One region of the Pantoea sp. X-Soil-ISGK-259 genome, then DNA from elsewhere that is predicted to be linked to it. Evidence: predicted binding sites of a transcription regulator. Region 1 holds the regulator's gene; each other region holds the start of a gene.
What was found. Region 1 encodes LexA, which represses DNA repair genes until DNA is damaged. Its sites were predicted from a motif close to TNCTGTATGTACATACAGNA; they were not measured.
Positions count from the first base shown of each region.

Region 1 (8,079 bases):
GCTGGCGTTCTCTTTCTCTGCATCAAATTTCGCCAGCTCCTGCGCCGATGACATATCGGTATCGCTGTGCTTAAGGCCATATTTGGTGCTGATGTCGTTCCAGGTATCTTTCCAGTTGGCCCAGCTGTCTGGCATCCCGACGCTGTTGACCTGACCTTCACTGCGCGCCGCTTTTTCCAGCGCGGCGAGGTCGTTATCGGCGGCCTGCGCAACGGGCAGGGTGAGGACTACAGCACTGGCTACTACAGAGGCGATAAACGCTTTCATCTCAGTTGCTCCGGGTGTAAGTTGATGGGCCTGGCTGGTCTAGTCCAGCAAGAACCGAGCCAATGTAGCCCCTCTATATGAACGATTTATGACAAAGCGGCGCTGTGCGGGGAATGGGCGATGAAAGACGTGGCGCGTTCGCCCGCCACAGGCGTGTTTATCTGACCAGTAAAAGTGCGAAGTCGCACCAAAATGAGGCTACTGTTGTGGAGTCGATAGCACTCAAAACGGCGGATGCGATAGCCAGCGCACTGCTGACACGCATTCAGGCAGGTGAGTTCAGCGGCGGACGCCTGCCGGCAGAGCGTGCCTTAAGCGAGGCGTTCAGCACCACGCGGATTACTCTGCGGGAAGCGCTGGGCAAGCTGGAAGCGCAGGGGATGATCTACCGTGAACTGCGTCGTGGCTGGTTTATCGCACCGCCGCGTCTGATCTACAACCCGCTGCATCACAGCCACTTTCATGCCATGGCGACGCAGCAGGGGCGTCAGGCAACCACTGAGGTGATCGCCGCTGAGCAGGTCGCGGCGCACGAGAGCGTAGCCACTGCGTTGCGGCTGGCACCCGGCTCGGCGGTTTACTGCATACGCCGCCTGCGGCGCATTGATGGGCGTGCGGTGCTCTATGTTGAGCACTACCTCAACCCCCGTTTTTTCCCTGGCCTGCTTGATGAAGACCTGACCCGTTCCCTGACCGATCTCTATGACCAGCGCTACGGTATTCGTTATGGCGGCGCGCGTTTTACGATTATGCCAGGCCCTTTACCCGAGGTCGCAGCGCCCACACTGAATGTGGCACCGGGCAGCCCCGGCTTGCTGATCACCCGCATCAACCGCAATCAGCAAAAAGAGGTGATTGACTGCGATTGTGAATACTGGCGTTACGATGCGCTCTGTGTTGATGTGGAGGCCTGAGGCGTTATTGTGATTTGCGTCACACTCGCGCATGATGCTGCGCTAATAACTCCTTTTTAAAGGCGCAACATGAGTGACAAAAATCCTTTGGCCCGCCACCTTGCAACGGTACTGCAATGGGTGCTGAATCTGGGGCTGCTGAGTCTGGCGATTATCCTGATCGTCTTTTTAGGCAAAGAAACGATTCATCTGGCAAACGTGCTGTTTAACACCAGCGAGCAGGCTTCCTCCTATCTGCTGATTGATGGAATCGTCATCTATTTCCTCTATTTCGAATTTATCGCCCTGATTGTTAAGTACTTTCAGTCGGGCTATCATTTTCCCCTGCGCTATTTTGTCTATATCGGGATCACGGCGATTATCCGCCTGATCATCGTCGACCATAAAAATCCCTTCGATACGCTCTGCTACTCTGCGGCGATTCTGATTCTTGTCGTCACCCTGTGGCTGGCAAACAGCAACCGGCTGAAACGCGAGTAATCCTCCTGCCGTCTGACACGACGGCAGGTGTTCGCATCGCCTCTCTGCGCTAAACTAGCGACCTGAAAATTATCGGGAGTGGTGCTATGTCGCAAGACGCACTCAGCTTATTACGTTCGCTCAACTGGCTTTCTCCGTCGCAGGCCACCCTTGCGCCGCCATTGCTTGACTGGCTGATGGAGGAGGATTCAATGACGCGCCGTTTTGAACAGCACTGTCAGCGGGTCACGGTTCAGCCGCTGCGTGAAGGCTTTATCGACGCCAGCGAGTTGGGTGAGGAAAGGGCGTTATTGCCAGACGACGAACGCTTCTGGCTGCGTGAAGTGCTGCTGTTCGGCGACGATCAGCCCTGGCTGGCTGGCCGCACGCTGGTGCCGGAAAGTACCCTCAACGGGCCAGAGGCGATGCTGCAACAGCTGGGCACCCGTCCTCTGGGTCGCTATCTTTTCTCCTCGTCGACGCTGACCCGCGATTTTATTGATCCGGGCCAGGTAGAGGGATTGTGGGGACGGCGTTCACGCCTGCGTCTTTCCGGCAAACCGCTGCTGCTGACTGAACTGTTTTTGCCGGCATCGCCGCTCTATCGCGATCTGGTCTGAGGATTCTGTGGTGCAAAATAGCTTAAGTATGAATAAGTGGCGGGCCTATGCTCGCCTGATGCGTATTGATAAACCGATCGGTACGCTGCTGCTGATGTGGCCAACGCTCTGGGCGTTATGGCTGGCGGATATGTCGATTCCGCCGCTGCCGGTGCTGGCGGTGTTTGTGGCCGGGGTTTTCGTGATGCGAGCAGCCGGTTGTGTGATCAATGACTACGCCGATCGGAAAGTCGATGGTCACGTTGAGCGCACAAAGCACCGTCCACTGGCCAGCGGCGCGGTCAGTGCAAAAGAGGCTAAGCTGCTGTTTGTGATTCTGGCGCTGGTGGCGTTTGCGCTGGTGCTGACCATGAATCTGATGACGATTATGCTCTCCGTCGTGGGGCTGGCGCTGGCCTGGGTCTATCCCTTTATGAAGCGCTATACCCATCTGCCGCAGGTCGTTTTGGGTGCCGCGTTTGGCTGGGCAATTCCCATGGCGTGGTCCGCAGTTAGTGAGTCCTTACCTCTGGTCTGCTGGCTGGTATTTATCGCTAATATCTGCTGGACGGTGGCTTATGACACGCAGTATGCGATGGTGGATCGGGATGATGATCTGAAGATTGGTGTGAAATCGACAGCGATTTTATTTGGACGTTTCGACAAGCTGATCATTGGCCTGCTGCAACTGGCGACCCTGCTGCTGATGGCGCTGGTGGGCATGATGCTGCATCTGAATGGTGCTTTCTACTGGACGCTGCTGCTGGCGGCTGCGCTGTTTGTTTATCAGCAGAAGCTGATCGCCGGGCGCGAACGTCAGCCCTGCTTCCAGGCTTTCCTGAATAACAACTACGTCGGGATGGTGCTGTTCCTGGGCGTACTGATGAATACGCCGCCGTTCAGTCAGCTGTTCTGAAAGTTTTGGGCATAAAAAAGGCGACCTCATGAGGTCGCCTTTTTACAATGCGCGCGGGGGTCAGTCGTGCGCCACCGCGGTTTCAATCGTCATGCGGACATCACTGGTGACCAGGTCAGCCAGAATATGCCAGGTCGCCAGGGTCTGCGCGACATCGGCATCACCGCTGTCGCTGATATACCCTTCATCACGCAACGTCAGTACCAGTGAGGTAAAGACCGCTTTGTCGAAGAACTCCGGCGCATTGATTCCGTGCAACACTGACAGACGCTGTGCCAGCGTCCGGCTCTCTTTCTCCAGCGTGCCACGGTTAATCGTCGGCTTGGCGCTGAGAATCGAGAAGGTAATGGCATAACGCTGCAGCGTTTCGCGCACACCGGCGGCCAGCAGTTGCAGCGTGCGATAGCGTGCTGCGGTAAAGCGCAACTCACCCGCTTCGACGGTAATCAGGCCCTGACGTGCCAGCTCCTGACTTACGTCGGTCAGCAGTTGTGGCAGCTCATCGGTCTGCCAGCGCAGGAACAGTTCACTCTTCAGCATCGGATAGACCAGGCTCACCTGACGCAGCAGTTCCGCTTCACTCAGCGTCTGATGTTGCTGAACAATGGCGGCAATCAGCGACGGCATCACCAGCATGTGATGAATGTTGTTACGGTAGTAGGTCATCAACACTGCCTGCTCACGTGGCAGAATGATGATGTCGCCAATACTGTCTTTTTCACTCTCAAATTTGTTCATACTCAGGGCGTGATCCAGCAGCGCTTCTGCGGAAAGATCGGGTACGGTCGCATTGGGCGAATAAGGCACATTACGCAGCAACTGGGTATAGCACTCCAGCTGTTCAATCAGCTGTTCACGGGTTAGTGAGCGCTGACGTGACGCCAGCAGCGCCGTGACACAGAGGTTCATCGCGTTAGCCGCGCCCGCTTCATTAATACGCACCATCAGACTGGCCGCGATGTCATTAACGGTCGGCGTTAACCAGCTCGGACGTTGCGGCTCAATCGGATCGATCGCGTCGCGCCATTCCGGCACCCGCTTATTGAGATAGTTGACCAGCGGCAGCGGTTCGCCGAAGTTAACGTAACCCTGACCGAGATTGCGCAGCTTGCGTAAGCCGCGCACCATCTGCATGAAGCCCTCTTTCTCTTTGGCTGCACCGCGTAGTTCTTTGGCGTAAGTGCCCACTTCCATCACGTGCTCATAACCGATGTAGATCGGCACCAGCGTGATGGGGCGATTTCCGCCGCGCAGCATCGCCTGTAAGGTCATGGCTAAGGTGCCGGTTTTCGGGTCCAGCAGGCGACCGGTACGTGAACGGCCTCCTTCGACAAAGTATTCAACTGAATAGCCGCGGGTGAACAGCTCGCCGAGATATTCGCGGAATACCGTGGCGTAAAGCTTATTGCCTTTAAAGGTACGACGAATAAAGAAGGCGCCCAGACGACGGAAAATCGGTCCGGCTGGCCAGAAGTTGAGATTGATACCCGCGGCAATGTGCGGCGGCACCAGCCCCTGATGATAGAGCACATAGGAGAGCAGCAGATAATCCATATGGCTGCGATGGCAGGGTACATAGACAATCTCGTGGCCATCCTGCGCCAGCTGGCGAACTTTTTCACCGCCATTGACGTTGATGCCCTGATAGAGACGACTCCAGAGCCAGCCCATCACACGGTCGGTGACGCGAATGGCTTCATAGGAGAAGTTAGCAGCGATCTCTTCCATCATCTCAACAGCATTCTGCTGGGCTTTCTCATGGGAGATTTTTTTGCTGCGCGCTTCATCTTCGACGGCTTTTTCAATCGCTTTGGATTGCAGCAGACGATTAAACAGATCCTGACGCGCCGGTAAACGCGGGCCGATCGCCGCCAGTCGCTGACGGGCAAAATGGATGCGTGCCACGCGAGCCAGTTTCTGGGCAATCGACTTGTCCGTACCGTGTTCCGTTGCCATGCGGCGCAGCGAGACGGTCGGCGAGAAGCGGACAAAACTGTCACGTCCGTGCCAGATGACCGCAAAGAATTTCTGCACCCCATTCAGCACACGCAGATGCGGCGTCGCTTCGCCCTGGACTTCACGTCCTGGCGCACGACCAAACATCACGGTGACCGGCAGCATCTGAATATCCAGCTCAGGATTATTGCGATGCAGGTCGAGGTAATCGTGAAAGATTTTTACCGATTCAACGCTGGGCACAAAATAGGGAAATACGCGTGGGCCATTATGAATAAACACGTGGCGCGGCAGCAGCGAACCATCAATCTCCAGCGGAATCAGCGGATCGGGCAGATGATGCCGCAGACACTGTGCGCGTAAAGTCAGTAAGTCAGCCTTCGAATCGTAAGGCAAAACATACATAATAGGTCGGGTCGGATCCAGACCATGTTCAGACACGGGATCGGCCGGAATGGCCTTACTTTTTACCAAAAAGGAGAGTGGTAAATTAAGTAATTTGTAATAGAGTTTACGCCAACCTGACATAGACAACATGAAGCCTCTTGTTAGCAAAGCGCCGCAAGCATACCAGAAAGCGCAGCGAAGATCTGTGGTGGTGCCAATTGCACGCAGCCCAGACATTGACGTCAATTGAATGAAAGGGTTCCCACATCATGGCAAATAATGCCACCGGACTTATCAGAATAGTAAAAGCCGCAGGCTACTCCTGGCAGGGACTGCGTGCCGCCTGGCAGCATGAAGCCGCCTTTCGGCAGGAAGCCCTGGCTGCGCTGGCCGCTATTATTATCGCGTGCTGGCTGGATGTCGATGTGATCGCCCGCATCCTCATGATTGGCGCCGTGGTGCTGGTCGTCATTGTCGAAATCCTCAATAGCGCCATTGAAGCGGTGGTTGACCGGATTGGTCAGGAACATCATCCCCTGGCGGGCCGGGCCAAAGACATGGGCTCGGCGGCGGTACTGATCAGCATCTTACTGGCCCTGTTTGTCTGGGTCGCGCTGCTCTGGACACATTTGCGATAAGCCTTCCATAACGCGCCTGAGGGCGCGTTTTCCCTGACAATCGGTTTCCATTTCGCCAATACCTGTATATACTCACAGCGACTGTATAAACAACCAGGGGGCGGGATGAAAGCATTAACCAGCAGGCAGCAGCAGGTCTATGACCTGATTCGCGACCATATATCTTCAACGGGCATGCCGCCTACGCGTGCAGAGATCGCCGCGCAACTGGGCTTCCGTTCGCCAAATGCGGCTGAAGAGCATCTGAAAGCGCTGGCGCGTAAAGGCGTTATTGAGATCGTTTCGGGTGCATCACGCGGCATTCGTCTGTTAATGGAAGAAGAAGTTTCAGAAGGACTACCGCTGATTGGCCGGGTTGCTGCCGGTGAGCCGATCATGGCGCAGGAACATATCGAAACCCACTACAAAGTGGATCCGGGCCTGTTCAAGCCTTCTGCCGACTTCCTGCTGCGCGTCAGCGGAATGTCGATGAAAGATATCGGGATTATGGACGGCGACCTGCTCGCGGTACATAAAACCCAGGATGTGCGCAACGGTCAGGTTGTCGTGGCACGTATTGATGATGAAGTCACCGTTAAACGCTGGAAAAAGCAGGGTGCTATCGTGCACCTTCTGCCTGAAAACAGCGATTTTGACCCTATCGTGGTCGACACCCGTGCGCAGTCACTGACCATTGAAGGTCTTGCGGTTGGCGTGGTGCGTAACGGCGAGTGGCTTTGATTCTGAGGCCTGCGTGCATTCGCCTTTTCTGATGCTATTCTGTCTGCCCTAATTTTGTTGCCTGCTTTGCTGCAGCGACACTGAGCACGGAACGGCGAATGCGCTTTATCACGGCAACGGATAAAAATCTCTGGCGGCTTGCGCTGCCGATGATCCTTTCAAATATCACCGTTCCCTTACTGGGCGTGGTCGATACTGCAGTTATTGGTCATCTCGACAGCCCTGTCTATCTTGGCGGGGTTGCGGTCGGGACCACAGTGACCAGCTTCCTCTTTATGTTGCTGCTTTTCCTTCGAATGAGTACCACTGGCCTGACGGCACAGGCGTTTGGTGCGGGCGATAAAACCGCTCTGGCACGCGCGCTGACGCAGCCGCTGATCATTGCGCTGCTGGCCGGCGTGCTGTTCATCGCATTGCGTTATCCGATTATTCAGCTGGCGACCCATCTGGTAGGTGGCAATCCTGATGTACTGGAACAGGCGGCGCTGTTTATTCAGATTCGCTGGCTCAGTGCACCTGCAACGCTGGCAAACCTGGTCATCCTGGGCTGGCTGTTGGGCGTTCAGTATGCGCGGGCGCCGGTAATCCTGCTGATAGTGGGCAATCTGGTGAACATCGTGCTCGATCTCTGGCTGGTGATGGGGCTGCACTGGGGTGTCGCGGGAGCAGCAACCGCCACGGCGCTGGCGGAGTACATCACGCTGGGCGTCGGCGGCATCATGGTCTGGCGGGTGTTAAAGCTGCGCGGTATTACGTTTAATCTGCTGAAGCAGAGCTGGCGCGGTGACAGCGGCCGACTGCTGCGACTGAACCGGGATATCATGTTGCGCTCTCTGATGCTGCAGCTCTGTTTCGCCTCGCTGACCGTGCTGGGTGCGCGGCTGGGTCCGGATGTGGTGGCGGTTAACGCGGTATTACTGATGTTCATTACCTTTACTGCCTACGCGCTGGATGGTTTTGCCTACGCGGTTGAAGCTTTTGCCGGCGAAGCGCATGGCGCAAAAGATGGCAGTAAATTGCAGCACGTCTGGCACTCAGCCTGTCGGCAGGCGGTGGTAGTCGCGCTCTTCTTCTCGCTGGTTTATGCCATTTTTGGCCCGCAGATTGTTACCCTGCTGACCTCGCTTGAGTCACTGCAGCAGACAGCTGACCGCTATCTGGTCTGGCAGATAATCATGCCGCTGATCGGCGTCTGGTGTTATCTGCTGGATGGAATGTTCATC
Region 1 covers NZ_AP035986.1:284,739-292,817, forward strand. Annotated here, with positions in the region: gene AC6I77_RS01255 (ABC transporter substrate-binding protein) at 1-267, opposite strand, end outside; gene AC6I77_RS01260 (UTRA domain-containing protein) at 474-1,181, shown strand; gene psiE (phosphate-starvation-inducible protein PsiE) at 1,251-1,661, shown strand; gene ubiC (chorismate lyase) at 1,748-2,260, shown strand; gene ubiA (4-hydroxybenzoate octaprenyltransferase) at 2,271-3,155, shown strand; gene plsB (glycerol-3-phosphate 1-O-acyltransferase PlsB) at 3,216-5,639, opposite strand; gene AC6I77_RS01285 (diacylglycerol kinase) at 5,768-6,136, shown strand; gene lexA (transcriptional repressor LexA) at 6,242-6,856, shown strand; gene dinF (MATE family efflux transporter DinF) at 6,955-8,079, shown strand, end outside.

Region 2 (8,079 bases), 960 kb from region 1:
GAACGATGAGAGAGTATCCCACCAGCATGAGACCGCTGGTGCCGCCAACCGCCATAATAAAAAACAGCGTGGCGAAAAAGGCTTTTTTGACATTCATGACGGAAACCTGAACTTGTTAACAGTGAGGCGGGGATAATAGCGCGCGCAAGGCAGCAGGCAAAGCGCCCGGCGTGCGTTTTTTGTTATCAGCCGGGTTCATGTAACCGCACGGCATAGCCCTGTTCCTGCCAGTGTGACAGCTGTTCCTGCTGGCGACGGGTTAATTTTTTACCGGTAAATACAAACATATTCATGCCAGGAAAAAGTTCAGGACGCGGGACATCAAGCGGTTCAGCCAGCACATCAATCCGCCAGCCATGCTGTGAAAGACGCCAGCCTTCCAGCCAGATACGGGTACGATCGTCGGTACCCCAGCCAATGATCAGCGCATCTTTTCCCGATTTTTTGCGGCTGCCGGTCAGACAGAAAGCGACATAGTCGATCAGCAAACCATCCAGCAGGCTGCACATGGTTCGGGCAGTATTCTGGTCCAGACTCAGTTTCTGGCGTACAGGCATGAAAACGTGATCAATTAGCGCATCAATCGGATGTTCGCGACCAATCGCAGCAATTTTGTTACGCAGTTTAGCGGGTCTGACATGACGTAATACGCTGATTAGCTCATCCTGCAGTGTGGTCCAGCCATCGTGTGCATCAACATCGCCACCTTCCAGCAATGCCTTTACTTTACCGACCGGCACGCCGCTTTCAATCCAGCGCATGATCTCTTCAATACGCTGCACATCCTCTTCATCAAACTGACGATGTCCGCCTTCGGTACGTTGCGGCTTCAGTAAGCCATAACGACGCTGCCAGGCGCGCAGGGTAACTGGGTTTATGCCACAGCGCTCGGCGACGTCACCGATACTGTATAAGGTCATAAATTCCTCTTTCGATTGGTCTGAGTGTAATTACCATAACGAAGCAAACTAAGTTGTACAATACATTTCTCAATGTACAACTTGACTGATACGGCCCTTTTCAGCTATATCTCATTTGAGAGAATGTTTCCCATAAGTGAGAAAAGTAATGTCTGAGCTGAATACTGAGCAACGACTGGCTGTGAGGCTGTCAGAGTTACGCCTGCAACGCGGCTGGTCGCTGGATGAACTTGCGGTGGCCACGGGCATCAGTCGTGCGACATTATCGCGCATTGAGCGAGGCGAGACCAGCCCTACGGCTGCACTGCTTAACCGTCTGTGTGTCGCCTACGGATTAACGATGTCACGCCTGCTGAGTGAGGTGGAGGAGGAGTCCAGTTTGCTGGTCACCAGCCAGCATCAGCCGGTGTGGCAGGATGAGGCCAGCGGATTTATTCGCCGCAATATATCCCCTCCTGCACTTCATTTCAGATGCGAACTGGTTGAGGGCAGGTTACGGCCTGGTGCGCGTATCGATTACGATTCACCACCCATCCAGGGACTGGAGCAGCATATCTGGCTGCGTGAGGGCGGTCTCACCGTCACGATGGGATCTCAGGCGTGGACGTTGCAGCCAGGTGACTGTTTACGTTTTCATCTGACAGGAAAATCGGCTTTTGAGGCGCACCTGACCGACGGCGCGCGCTATCTACTGGTGGTGGCGAAACCATGATTGAGTACGTAACCCTCAGCGCCACCCAGGCGCAACAGAATCTGGCCGAACTGACCCATGTTTTACAGGGCTGTGTGGCAGATGGGGCCAGCGTCGGGTTTATTGATGCTGAAGACAGTGAGGTGATGACGCGATTCTGGCAGCAGCGAATCATCAGCATCACAGGCGGCGACAGCGAGTTAATCGTGGCGCGTCAACAGGGTCGCATTGTGGCGACGGTGATGATCAATAGCAGCGGCATGCCAAACGGCCGCCACCGGGCGGAGATCAGCAAACTGCTGGTGCATCCGCAGGCACGCCGACAGGGCATCGCCCGTGAACTGATGCAGCGCGCCGAGCAGCGGGCGCGCGAGCGCGTCAAAACCCTGCTGGTGCTGGATACGCGCAGCGGCGATGTCGCCAGCGATCTCTATCGCTCGCTGGGCTGGCAGGTAGCGGGATCGATCCCGTTTTATGCGGAATCCACCGCAGGCGTGCTGGACGCCACCACCGTAATGTACAAAGTGCTGGCGTAAATCACCGCCGCCGGGCACGCACTGAAATTTACGACAGCGCACGAAAAATTCGGCGTGAAAGCTGACGCCGCCGGGATACTGTGTAAAAATACAGGCCATATTTTCAGTGTGGTAACGCAAATCATGGCCCTGACAGCCGCAGTAAAAAGCCAGATAGCGCAATGGTATAAAGCGCTTCAGGAGCAGGTGCCTGATTTCATCCCGCGAGCGCCGCAGCGCCAGATGATTGCCGAAGTGGCAAAATGCCTGGCCGGTGACGATTCGCGCCATCTGGCGGTTGAAGCGCCGACCGGCGTGGGTAAAACTCTTTCTTATCTGATCCCAGGCATTGCGGCCAGCCGCGCCCAGGAAAAGCAGCTGGTCATCAGCACCGCCAATGTGGCGTTGCAGGATCAGATCTTCACCAAAGATCTGCCGCTGTTGAAGAAAATCATCCCCGACCTCACCTTTACCGCTGCTTTTGGCCGCGGGCGCTATGTCTGTCCGCGCAATCTGGCGGCGATGGCAGCCGACGCCGATCAGCAGGGCGATCTGCTGCTCTATCTGGACGATGATGCGGTCAGCAGCACCAAAGAGGAACAGACGCAGTGTGGCCGCTTACAAAAATCCCTGGATCGCTATCAGTGGGATGGCCTGCGCGATCACAGCGAAGAGAACGTCAGCGACAGCCTGTGGCAGCGCCTTTCTACCGATAAAGCAAGCTGCCTGGGCGCGCACTGCCACTGGTATCGTGAATGCCCGTTCTTTGTGGCGCGACGCGAAATCGAGCAGGTGGATGTGGTGGTGGCGAATCATGCGCTGGTGATGGCGGCGATGGAGAATGAGTCGGTGCTGCCACCGGCTAAAAACCTGATGCTGGTGCTGGATGAAGGGCACCATTTGCCCGACGTAGCCCGCGATGCGCTGGAGATGAGTGCCGACATTACGCCGGGCTGGAGCAGCCTGCAACTTGACCTGTTTATCAAGCTGGTTGACAGCATCATGACGCAGATGCGGCCAAAATCGCCGCCGCCGCTGGCTAACCCTGAGCGGCTGAAAGCACACTGTGATGAGCTGCGCGAACTGCTGACCGTGACCGCGCAGGCGCTGAATCCGCTGCTGCCACCGCATAACCAGCCGGGCGAATTTCGCTTTGTGCTGGGTGCGCTTCCGCAGGAGCTGCTGGATCTCTGTGCCCGGCTGTTCAAACTCAGCGACGCGCTGCGCGGTTTGAGCGAAGGCCTGATCAATGCACTCAGTGAGCAGACTGGCAAGGTGGACGTGGTGCGATTGCATCGCAATCTGCTGCAGCTCAATCGTCAGTTTGGCTGGTTCGAGTCGGTGAGCAAATTGTGGCGGCTGGCGGCGATGGAAAAAGCGTCTGGCGCACCGGTATCGAAATGGATCACCCGCGAGCTGCGCGAAGGTCAGGCGCATCTGCTGTTTCACTGCGCCGGTATTCGCGTCAGCGATCAGCTGGAAAAGCTGCTGTGGCGCAAAATCCCACATGTGGTGGTCACCTCTGCCACACTGCGATCGCTCAACAGTTTCAACCGCCTGCAGGAGATGTCGGGACTCAGCGAAAAAGCAGGCGATCGTTTTGTGGCGCTGGACTCGCCGTTTAACCATGTAGAGCAGGGCAGGCTGGTGATCCCGCAGATGCGCTTCGAGCCGCTGATGACGCACGAAGCGGAGCACATTGCGGAGATGGCCGGTTTCTTCCGTCAGCAGATGGCGGAGAAAAAGCACAAAGGCGTGCTGGTGCTGTTTGCCAGCAACCGGGCCATGCAGCAGTTTGTCGCCTGTCTGCCTGACCTGCGGCTCTCGATGCTGGTGCAGGGCGATCAGCCGCGCAGCCGGCTGGTCGATTTGCATCGCCAGCGCGTCACCAAAGGGGAAACCAGTATTCTGATTGGCCTGCAGTCCTTTGCCGAAGGGCTTGATCTGAAGGGCGATCTGCTGAGTCAGGTGCATATTCACAAAATCGCTTTTCCCCCGGTGGACAGTCCGGTAATTTTGACCGAAGGCGAGTGGCTTAAAAGCCTGAAGCGTTATCCGTTTGAGGTGCAGAGCTTACCCAGCGCCTCATTCACCCTGATTCAACAGGTCGGGCGCCTGATTCGCAGCCATCAATGTTATGGCGAAATCGTTATTTACGACCGTCGTCTGCTGAGCAAATCCTACGGCAGTCGGTTATTAGCCGCGTTGCCGATCTTCCCGATTGCGCAGCCGGAAACGCCAGAGCCGGAAGCGATACCGGCCACCGTGGCGCCAAAAAACACGGTGCGAAAACGACGTCCCACGCGGCGCTAAGCCGCGCACTTAACCGGAAGCGAGTGATGGAACTGAATAAAATCATTAAAGAGATTGGTCGCGGTAAAAATCATGCCCGCGACATCGATTTTGATACCGCGGTGACGCTGTATGGCGCAATGCTGGCGGGCGAGGTGCCGGACCTGGAACTGGGCGGCATCCTGATTGCGCTGCGTATCAAGGGCGAAGGCGAAGACGAGATGCGCGGCTTTTATCAGGCGATGCAGGCACAGATGATGCAGCTGCGAGCGCCAGAAAACCGGCCGATGCCGATCGTCATCCCCAGCTACAATGGCGCGCGCCGCCAGGGCAATCTGACGCCGTTGCTGGCGTTGCTGCTGGTGAAACTCGGCTTCCCGGTGGTGGTACATGGCGTCAGCGACGACGCGACGCGTATCACCAGTGAGGCGGTGTTTGCCGCACTGGGTGTAACACCTGTCACCACCGCAGAGTTGGCGCAGGCGAAACTCGACCAGGGCGAACTCGTTTTTATCACTATCGATCACCTCTGCCCGCCAATGGCGAAACAGCTCTCACTGCGCTGGCGGATGGGCGTCCGTAACAGCGCACATACGCTGGCAAAACTGGCAACCCCGTTTGCAGAGCGTGCGGCGCTGCGGCTGTCGAGCGTGTCGCATCCGGAGTATGTGCCGCGCGTGGCGAAATTCTTCAGTGACATTGATGCGCCAGCGATACTGCTCAATGGCACCGAAGGGGAAGTCTATGCGAATCCGCAGCGCTGCCCGGCGATCAGTATGATTCAGGGCGCAGGCGTGGAAGCGGAAGTGTGGGTCGAGCGTCAGCCTGAAGTGGCGGTTGAACTGCCGGCGGACAAGACGGCAGAGGTGACGGCGCGCTGGATTGATGAGGTGCTGAATCAGCAGCGCCCGGTGCCTGCGTCACTGCGATTGCAGCTCGCCTGCTGCCTGCGCGCCAGCGGCCAGTGCGACTCGCTGGCGGCGGCCGGGCAGCAGATTGCCGCTGCCGGATACTGAGTCAGGCGGCTGGCAGCGCCTGTTCAACCAGGTTCTGCCAGAAACGGATGCCAATCGGCAGCAGCGCGTCGTTGAAATCATAGCGAGCGTTATGTAGCGGCGCGGAGGGCGTCTCGCCATCCGCGCCCAGCCAGAAGTAAGCGCCGGGACAGGCTTCCATCATGCAGGCAAAATCTTCTGATGCCATCGACGGATTGACCTGCCAGTGAACCTGTTCTGCGCCCAGCGTTGCCAGCGCCACGTCGCGCACCTGCTCAGCCGGGGCCGCATGGTTAGCCGTGACCGGATAGCCCGGCAGCCAGTTAATCTCGCCGCTGACGCCAAACGGACGTGGCAGAGTCGTCACAAACTCATCAATCAGTCCGCGTACTTTTTCGCGCACGCTGGTCTGCAGGCAGCGCACTGTGCCGCGCAGCATAATCTGTTCCGGAATCACGTTGATCGCTTCACCCCCGTGGATCTGCGTTACACTGACCACCGCAGAGGCAAGGGGCGAGAGCCGACGGGAGGGAATCGTCTGCAGCGCCAGAATCAGCTCGGCCGCTACCACCATCGGATCGGCGCCACTTTCTGGCATCGCCGCATGGCAGCTTTTACCGTGCAGGGTAATTTCGAATGAATCCAGCGATGCCATCATTGCGCCAGGATTAACAGCCAGTGACCCCAGCGGCAGCCCCGGCCAGTTGTGCATCGCGTAGATCGCATCCATCGGAAAGCGCTGGAACAATCCCTCTTCCACCATTTTGCGCGCCCCGCCCAGATTCTCTTCGGCAGGCTGAAAGATGAAATGCACCGTGCCGCTAAACTGACGCGTGGCAGCCAGCTGTCGGGCGGCGGCCAGCAGGATAGCGCTGTGACCATCGTGGCCGCAGGCGTGCATGACGCCAGGCGTCGAAGATCGCCACTCAGCGTCGCCTTTCTCTGTAATCGGCAATGCATCCATATCCGCACGCAGCCCGATAACCGGACCGGGACCGTTTTCCAGCGTACCGATGACTCCTGTTCCCGCCAGACCACGAAACACCTGCAGCCCCGCCCGCGCTAATTCTTCAGCAATAAACTGGCTGGTTTGCTGTTCCTGGTAACCTAATTCGGGGTGGCGATGAAACTCACGGCGCCAGTGCAGGGCGTCTTCAAGCAGGGCAGGGGAAAGGGTCATGCAGCGTCGCGCTCCATACAGAATGAGAAGATTTCACTTTAGTGATTGGGTGGCGCGGCGTCTATCGCTGTCGGGACTAAATATGGCTATAGGCTAAATCAAAATGGAATAAGTAATAAGGAAGTGATTTCAGAGAGGGGTTTCACAATGGAAAAGTCAGAAAAACGGGGCAGGCCACAGCGCGCCCCGTGTAGTGAACAATATCAGACTATTTTTGCATTGGCAGGTTCAGGCCGTGCTCTGCAGCACAGCTCTGCGCCAGCTCATAACCTGCATCGGCGTGACGCATGACACCGGTGGCCGGGTCATTCCATAACACACGACCCAGACGCGCATCGGCTTCTTTGCTGCCATCGGCAACAATCACTACGCCAGAGTGCTGCGAGAAGCCCATGCCAACACCGCCGCCGTGATGCAGGCTGACCCAGGTCGCGCCGCCCGCGGTATTCAGCAGCGCGTTAAGCAGCGGCCAGTCAGAGACCGCATCCGAGCCATCTTTCATCGCTTCGGTCTCGCGGTTTGGTGAGGCAACTGAACCGCAGTCGAGATGGTCGCGGCCAATGACCACCGGCGCTTTCAGCTCGCCGTTGCGCACCATTTCATTGAACGCCAGACCGGCAAGGTGTCGCTCGCCCAGTCCCAGCCAGCAGATACGTGCCGGCAGGCCCTGAAAAGCGATGCGCTCCTGCGCCATATCAAGCCAGCGATGCAGCGTTTTGTGGTGCGGGAACAGCTCCTTGAGTTTGGCATCGGTCTTGTAGATATCCTCCGGGTCGCCTGACAACGCCACCCAGCGGAACGGGCCTTTGCCTTCACAGAACAGCGGACGGATATAGGCCGGTACAAAGCCAGGGAAGTCGAAGGCGTTGCTGACACCCTCATCCAGCGCTACCTGACGGATGTTGTTGCCGTAATCCACGGTCGGAATACCCATATGACAGAAGTCGAGCATCGCCTGGACGTGAACCGCCATAGAGGCACGCGCGGCTTTCTCAACCGCTTTCGGCTGTGAAACGCGCGCCTGTTGCCAGCGCGCCAGATCCCAGCCAATCGGCAGATAACCATTTATTGGGTCATGTGCCGACGTCTGGTCGGTCACGATGTCCGGCTTCGGCCCGCCCGCCCGGGCGCGTTTCACCAGCTCTGGCAGGATTTCAGCGGCATTGCCCAGCAGCCCGACTGAAATCGCTTTTTTCGCAGCAGTGGCTTCGCTGATGATGGCCAGCGCTTCGTCCAGCGTGGTGGCTTTGTAGTCTACGTAGCGGGTACGCAGACGGAAATCGATGCGTGACTCCTGGCACTCAATCGCCAGTACGCAGGCACCGGCCAGCACACCCGCCAGCGGTTGCGCGCCGCCCATGCCGCCCAGCCCGGCGGTGAGAATCCAGCGTCCGCTGAGGTCGTTGTTATAGTGCTGACGTCCCGCTTCCACAAAGGTTTCATAGGTGCCCTGCACGATGCCCTGTGCACCGATATAGATCCAGGA
Region 2 covers NZ_AP035986.1:1,246,415-1,254,493, forward strand. Annotated here, with positions in the region: gene AC6I77_RS05730 (ABC transporter permease) at 1-9, shown strand, start outside; gene AC6I77_RS05735 (YohO family small membrane protein) at 1-97, opposite strand, end outside; gene AC6I77_RS05740 (MerR family transcriptional regulator) at 186-920, opposite strand; gene AC6I77_RS05745 (XRE family transcriptional regulator) at 1,069-1,632, shown strand; gene AC6I77_RS05750 (GNAT family N-acetyltransferase) at 1,629-2,147, shown strand; gene dinG (ATP-dependent DNA helicase DinG) at 2,271-4,439, shown strand; gene ybiB (DNA-binding protein YbiB) at 4,466-5,434, shown strand; gene AC6I77_RS05765 (M20 aminoacylase family protein) at 5,436-6,593, opposite strand; gene hutU (urocanate hydratase) at 6,802-8,079, opposite strand, start outside.
Region 2: dinG (ATP-dependent DNA helicase DinG) is a predicted target of LexA. The motif match lies at 2,224-2,243, and genes of this name have one in related genera.

Region 3 (8,079 bases), 1.0 Mb from region 1:
ATAAAATGCTGACAAAATACCCAAAGTGCGGTTTTAGAGGCATTCTGCTGACGGCTGAACATCGATTCGCCGCAGAAGATTTGCCCCATCGCCAGGCCATACATGCCACCCACCAGCTGATGTTCATCCCACACTTCAATGGAGTGGGCATGGCCCAGCTCATACAATCGCAACCAGGCGCGCTTCATTTCAAAAGTAATCCAGGTGCCTTCTTCGCGACCGGTAGCGCAGCCCTCGATCACCTCGTCGAATGACTCGTTCATCGTTACCCGATAAGGTGAACGGCTGTGAAAGCGTTTCATGCTACGACTCAGGTGAAACTGCTCGGGCAACAGGACTGCTCGGGGATCGGGTGACCACCAGAGGATGGGATCGCCGGGGGAAAACCATGGAAAAATGCCGCACTGATAAGCATTTAGCAGCCGGGCAGGGGAGAGATCCCCACCCATAGCCAGTAAGCCATTTGGCTCACGAAGTGCCATTTCAGGTGGGGGAAATTGCAGAGATTCCCGTGACAGTTGTACCAGTCTCATCGCGTTGCGTTACTCATCAGCATTTCGCTATGACTATAACGCAATCCGCTGCCGGAAACGCCAGTAGCGGCCCGCTTTTGAGATTAATTCCGCATGGCTACCCTGTTCAACAATGGCACCATTATCCATTACGCAGATGCGATCCATCAGCTCCAGGCCGCTGAGACGATGCGTGACCATGATCATCGTCTTCCCGGCGGTCAACTGCTGGAGCAGCGTCAGAATATGCTGCTCGGTAGTGGCATCCAGCCCTTCAGTAGGTTCATCCAGCAGCCAGAGATCGCCGTCATGTAACAATGCGCGCGCCAGCGCCAGCCGGCGCAGTTCGCCGCCCGACAGCGGGCGACCACCTTCCCCCATCCAGGCGTTCAGGCCTTCCTGATTTTCAAGCAGGCGCTGCAGGCCCACGTCGTTGAGTGCGCGAGTTAACTGCTCATCACTGGCATCAGGGCAAGCCAGCAGTAAATTATCGCGCAGGCTCTGGCTGAAGAGGTGAACCCGCTGCGTTACCACGCTGATGCGCTGGCGCAACGCGGGTTCTGACCATTCGCGAATCGGCCGATCATTTAAACTGATAACGCCGTGCTGGCTCTCCCAGCCACGGGTTAACAGCGCCAGCAATGTTGATTTTCCGCAGCCGGTCGGCCCCAGCAGCGCAATATGCTCACCGGCTGCTATGGAGAGGGTACAGCGGTTTAGCACCTTATCCGGACGGTCGGGATAGCTGAAGTCGAGCTGATCGATCCCGATCGAAAGAGGTCCCGGTCGGGCCTCGGAATGTGCCGGGAAAGTGATCGCAGGAGACTGGTCGATAATGTCATTGACTCTCTGAGCGGCGTTTATCACCTGTGACATAGGCAGGAAGGCGCCTGCTACCGGTGCCAGCGCTTCAAAGGCGGCCAGGGCGCAAAACACCACCAGCGCAATCAGCGAACCGGGTAACTGCTGTTCGCTGATGGTGGCGGCACTCAGCCAGAGCAGCAGTGTGACCGTTACACCGCTGATCAGCAGCAGCAGACTCTGTGCGGCGGCCTGTAAGCGTTGTTGTTGACTTTGTGCCTGCTGCCAGCGCTGTTCATCTTCATCGAGCTGCTGTCGCCATCCCTGCGAGGCACCGTACAATGTCAGTTCAGCCTGGGCCGCCAGCCACTGCATCAGTTGTAAGCGCCAGTGGGCACGACCCTGGGCAATGGCAACACCTGCCGGCGATCCCAGACGATAAAACAGGGCTGGCATCAGTACCAGCGTACTCAACATGATGCCGCCCAGCGTCAGTGCCAGATGAAAATTGATAAAACTCATCCCGAAGGTCACCACGACACTCACGATAAAAGCGCCAAGCAGTGGCGAGATGACGCGCAGATAGAGATGATCCAGCGTATCGACATCAGCCACAAAGCGGTTGAGCAGGTCCGCCTGCCGGAATCGCGAGAGCTGGCCAGGGGAAAGGGCCATCAGGCGGCTGAACGTGTGGACACGCAAGTGCTGAAGCACCCTGAACGTTGCATCGTGGCTGACCAGCCGTTCAGCATAGCGTGCGGCGGTGCGAATGATGGCTGCGCCACGGACGCCCGCCGCAGGCAGCATGTAGTTGAAGGTATAGAGACCCGCGACACCGGCCACTGAGGAGGCGGCCAGAAACCAGCCAGAGAGCGTCAGCAGGCCAATGCTGGCCAGCAGGGTAACAATCGCCAGCACGATGCCCAGCGTCAGGCGAAAAGGGTGGCGCAGCCAGAGACGAAGAAAAGGACGCAAGGCGGACATCAGCGGATCTCCTGTTGGCGATGCTTTAGCATCTCGCTAAAGGCACCTGGCTGTTGTGACAGCTGCTGCCAGTTACCCTGCTGGACCAGCTTACCCGCTTCCATCACCCAGAGGGTCTGCCAGCGGCTTAGCGTATCGATCTGATGAGTAATCATCAGTGTGGTCTGCCGATCTGCCGCCTCGTTCAGCGCCAGCATCACATGGCGTTCGCTGAGTGCATCCAGGCTGGCTGCCGGTTCATCAAGCAGCAAAAAATGTGAGGTTTTATAGAGTGCACGTGCAACCGCGACCCGTTGCGCCTGGCCCACCGACAGCTGATGACCGCCATCGCCAGGCGGGGTCTCAATGCCTAAGGGCAGACGCGGCAGGAACTCATTGATGCCGCACGCTTCCAGCAGTGCTGCAAAGCGCTCGCTGTCCCAGGCGGCATTCATCAGGATGTTGTCGCGCAATGTGCTGGCCGGTAATTGAGGATTCTGTCCTACCCAACTCAGTTGCTGATGCCAGTCGCTCCGGCGTATATCGCGCAGTTCGACGCTATTGACTTTCAGCGAGCCCTGATAGGGCAGAAACCCGAGCAGAGCGTTCATCAGTGCCGTTTTACCCGCCCCGCTTTGACCGACCAGCGCAATCTGCTCACCCGCAGCAATGGTAAAAGTTAGAGGGCCACACAGCACCTGGCCATCAGGTGCGCAGACACAGAGATCGTCAGCGCTTAGCGCGATTGCGCGATCGGTAGTGAAAGGGCGCTGGCCTCTCTGCGGGGCGGCGTCGGGCGTCGCCTGCATAAAGGCTTCAAGCGCATCGGCACCGCCCACCGCCTGCGCTTTGGCGTGATAGAACGCACCGAGATCGCGCAGTGGCTGGAAAAACTCCGGAGCGAGGATCAGCACCAGGAAGCCGGCAAACAGCGTCACGCCCTGGCCATACGCACCGAAATGCAATTCGCCCAGATAGGAGAAACCAAAATAGACGGCCACCACGGCAATCGCTAACGAGGCAAAAAACTCCAGTACGGCGGAGGAGAGAAAGGCGAGGCGCAGCACTTCCATGGTGCGCTGGCGAAAATCGGTGGTGGCGGCGGCAACGGCCTGCTGTTCTGCTTCACCACGATGAAACAGTCGCAGCGTCTCTCTGCCGCGCAGGCGGTCCAGAAAATTCCCGCTCAGGCGAGCCAGTACCAGAAAGTTTCGGCGGTTGGCCTCGGCAGCACCCATTCCAGCCAGCGCCATAAACAGCGGTATCAACGGCGCGGTGGCAAAAAGAATCAGACCTGCCGTCCAGTTCAACGGGAAAATGGTCAGCAGAATGCAGCAGGGGATCACGACTGCCAGTGTCATCTGCGGCAGATAGCGGGCGTAATACTCCTGCATCTCTTCGATCTGTTCCAGCAACAGCGTTGCCCAGCTACCGGCTGGTCTTCCCTGAATCCACGCCGGGCCGAGATCAGATAACCGGTCAAGAACCTGCTGTCGTAAAGCCTGGCGGATAGCCTGCCCGGCACGGTAACCGGTCAGTTCGCGGGCGTAGTTAATCAGGGCACGGAGCACAAAGCAGAGCAGTAATAGCAGGATGCTGACCGTCAGCGTTTCGCGCGGCTGTTGATCAATAATCAGCGCCTGAAGCAGCGAGGCCAGTAAACCGGCCTGGGCAATGATCAGCAGTGCACTCGCCGTGCCGAGCAGCGTGTTGAGTCGCAACCAGCGACCGGCGAAACGACGTTGCTGACGAAGCCAGCGGGTAAGATGCTGCTGCCGCGATTTGTCCATGCGAGACCATGATAAATATCGATGATGGGGGAAAATGGAAAGACATTTCCATCTCTTCTGGCGCAAGAATCTAGCATGAGAGCAATAAAAAAGGCGACGGAAAAACCGTCGCCTGGAACATTTGAGATCAGAGGGTTAACAACTTACTGATCGTTTTTAACTAACCCGTCAAGAAAACGCTCAGCGTCTAACGCAGCCATGCAGCCAGTGCCCGCAGAGGTAATCGCCTGACGATAGATATGGTCCATCACATCACCTGCTGCAAAAACGCCAGGGATGCTGGTCTGGGTGGCGTTGCCGTGTAAACCGGACTGAACTTTGATGTATCCGTTCTCCAGCGCCAGCTGACCTTCAAAGATGGCCGTATTCGGGCTGTGCCCGATAGCAACAAACAGACCCGCCACTTCCAGTGCTTCCGTCTCATCACTGTTCTGGGTAGAACGCAGCGTCAGACCTGTCACGCCCATCTGATCGCCTACCACTTCTTCAAGCGTGCGATGAGTGTGCAGCACGATATTGCCGTTACGCACTTTTTCCATCAGGCGGTCAATCAGGATCTTCTCAGCGCGGAAGCTGTCACGACGGTGAATCAGGTGCACTTCAGCGGCAATGTTCGCCAGATAAAGTGCTTCTTCAACGGCCGTGTTGCCACCGCCAATCACCGCGACTTTCTGATTGCGATAGAAAAAGCCGTCACAGGTTGCGCAGGCAGAAACGCCTTTGCCTTTGAACGCCTCTTCAGATGGCAGGCCCAGATAACGTGCCGACGCACCCGTTGCGATGATAAGCGCATCTGCTGTGTATTCGCCGCTATCGCCAGTGAGGCGGAACGGACGATTCTGCAGATCCACCGTGTGGATGTGATCAAAAATGATCTCAGTATTGAATTTTTCGGCATGCTCGTGCATGCGCTCCATCAGCGATGGACCTGTCAGATCGTGCGGGTCGCCCGGCCAGTTTTCCACTTCAGTAGTCGTGGTCAGCTGTCCGCCTTTTTCCAGACCCGTGATCAATACGGGGTTCAGGTTGGCGCGTGCAGCATAAACGGCTGCGGTATAACCCGCTGGGCCAGAGCCCAGAATGAGTAACTTACTGTGTTTGGCCGTACTCATGCGTTCCTCAGTTTCATTCGGCTGACATAGCCTGCGATTGTAGGGAATATCCGGCGACAATGACAAGGCTTAGCCAATTTTGTTAACGATAGCTGCAAATGGCGTAGACGATGAACGGCAGTTTTGCCTGGCGAATGCGCCAAAAGGGGGCAAAACTCGGGCTGAATGGGTGCAAAAGTGCAAAAATACTCATTTAAAAACAGATACCCAGCTAACTGTCTGGCATCTTGTCCTGAATTTGGTGATTTTACTTTGACAATCGCCTGCGCTTTTGCGAAAACATTATCAGAAGCGAATAACATTTATCGGAACAAAACAGGTTTTCCTCGCCTGTTTTGCACTTAACGCCGAATAAAAGCAGCCTGATATGGATAATGACGCATGATGTGGACAGACAATATGCGTCATGTCGATAGATTTCAGAACACAGGCTCTGTTAGCTCACTTCAGAAATGCCCCGAACAATGAGCGTTTTCAGGGCGTGGCAGGTAAAGGGAAGGAATTAAGAGAGACAATAATAATGGTAGACAATAAGAAACGCCCCGGAAAAGATCTCGACAGAATTGACAGGAACATTCTGAATGAACTTCAGAAAGATGGTCGCATTTCAAACGTAGAGCTTTCCAAACGCGTAGGCTTATCGCCTACGCCATGTCTTGAACGCGTGCGTCGTCTTGAACGTCAGGGATTTATTCTTGGCTATACCGCGCAGTTGAACCCGCACTATCTTGATGCATCGCTACTGGTATTCGTTGAGATTACTCTGAATCGTGGTGCGCCGGATGTGTTTGAGCAATTTAACGCCGCTGTGCAAAAACTTGAGGAAACTCAAGAGTGTCACCTTGTTTCCGGCGATTTCGACTACCTGCTGAAAACGCGCGTACCTGATATGTCTGCCTACCGTAAGTTGCTGGGTGAAACCCTGTTGCGCCTGCCCGGCGTAAACGACACGCGAACTTACGTGGTGATGGAAGAGGTCAAACAGAGCAATCGACTGGTGATCAAAACCCGCTGATGCGGGGCAGGTGCAAAACCTGTTAGATTTCGGTACACTCCTGTGAATTCATACAGGATCAGCGTCGGGCTCGCCCGGCGCTGTTGCTTCTTACTTTACAGGCACCTGGAGAGTCCTCTTGAGCCAGGAATATACAGAAGATAAAGACGTTTCGTTACAATCGCTGAGCAGTGGACGTCGTCTGCTGGAAGCGTTGCTTATTCTGGTGGCGCTGTTTGCCATCTACCTGATGGTTTCTTTAGTCAGTTTTAACCCTTCCGACCCGAGCTGGTCGCAAACGGCCTGGCATGAACCTATCCACAATATCGGCGGCAGCGTCGGTGCCTGGCTGGCTGACACCTTACTCTTCATCTTTGGTGTGATGGCGTACGCCATTCCGCCCGTCATCCTGGGTCTGTGCTGGATTGCTTTCCGTCAGCGCGACAGCCAGGACTACTTTGACTGCTTTGCTGTCGGGCTGCGCTTAATTGGCGTCCTGGCACTGGTGGTGACGACCTGTGGTATGGCGGCGCTAAATGCCGATGATATCTGGTACTTCGCCTCAGGCGGCGTGATTGGTAGCCTGGTGAGTAATGCGATTGCCCCCTGGTTCAGTCCAGCGGGTGGCACGCTTATGCTGCTTTGCGTCTGGGCGGCGGGCATTACCCTTTACACCGGCTGGTCATGGCTCACCATCGCAGAAAGAATTGGTGGCGTGGTGATGGGCGTGCTGACGTTTGCCAGCAACCGTTCACGTCACGATGAACCCTGGCAGGAAGAGGATGACGAGCAGGACGCGCATGAATACGCGGATGTGCCTGAACTGCATGCTACCGATCAGGATGAAGATGTGCTGCTTTCTGCTCCACGTGCAGCCGCCCAGCCTGCGGCGTCACAGCCGGATCCTCTGCTGGCTAAAGCGGCAGCAGCAACCAGCGCGGCGGTAGCGGCAACGGCGGAAGCCGCAGAGGTGACGCTCGCGCCGGCTGCTCCGGTAACGCCTGCCGCTGTTGCAGCGCCTTCTGCGGCGGCATCTGCGCCTGCAGCTATGCCAGCATCGCCGACGGCACAACCCGCGCCTGCGGCCGTGCAGAGCGCGCCAGCATCCTATGGTGCAGCAACGGCTCCGACTCCGGCGCAGAGTGCTTCTGCACCTGCGACCTCACCACCGCTTTATCACTTTGAAATGCCGGACGAGGCCCCGGCTGCGCCGTCGTTCAGTGCTTACGACGACGATGAACCTAAAATGGGGAACTGGCGCGACACACCAGCAATGCCTGCGGCTCCTGCAGCTGCGGCCGCCGTCGCTGCCACTGCGGCCCAGGCGACCACGCGTACTGCCCCTGTTTTCGATTTAGCCCCTGAAACCAATCCCAACCCGCAGGTTAAGCAGGGCATCGGACCGGCGCTACCGCGTCCTAACCCGGTAAAACTGCCAACCCGTCGTGAGCTGGCCTCTTATGGCATTAAATTGCCTTCTCAGCGCATGGCTGAAGAGAAAGCAAAAACGGAAGAGAGCGAAACGGCCCCGGCTGGATCAGTTTCTGCTGCACCTGATGCTGAAGAGGCGCTGCAGCAGGCTGAACTGCGTCAGGCCTTCCAGTCTGAACAGCAGCAGCGTTATGGCACCAGCTGGCAGCAGGACGAGGAAGATGAGCAGGATGCTCAGCATCAGGATGCACTGGCACGTCAGTTCGCCGAGCAGCAGCAACAGCGCTATGAACCTGAAGTGAAAAAAGAGCCGGTATTTAATATTGATACCGCCTCAGCGTTTGATTTTTCACCGATGAAAGATCTGGTGGATGACGGCCCGTCTGAACCGCTGTTTACGATTGCCGCGACGCCAGAACCGGAAGCTCCTGCGGTTTCACACGAACCATGGCAGCAGGTGAGTGAGGTTTCACAAC
Region 3 covers NZ_AP035986.1:1,325,662-1,333,740, forward strand. Annotated here, with positions in the region: gene aat (leucyl/phenylalanyl-tRNA--protein transferase) at 1-533, opposite strand, end outside; gene cydC (heme ABC transporter ATP-binding protein/permease CydC) at 567-2,297, opposite strand; gene cydD (heme ABC transporter permease/ATP-binding protein CydD) at 2,297-4,066, opposite strand; gene trxB (thioredoxin-disulfide reductase) at 4,210-5,178, opposite strand; gene lrp (leucine-responsive transcriptional regulator Lrp) at 5,699-6,193, shown strand; gene AC6I77_RS06145 (DNA translocase FtsK 4TM domain-containing protein) at 6,312-8,079, shown strand, end outside.
Region 3: AC6I77_RS06145 (DNA translocase FtsK 4TM domain-containing protein) is a predicted target of LexA. The motif match lies at 6,232-6,251, and genes of this name have one in related genera.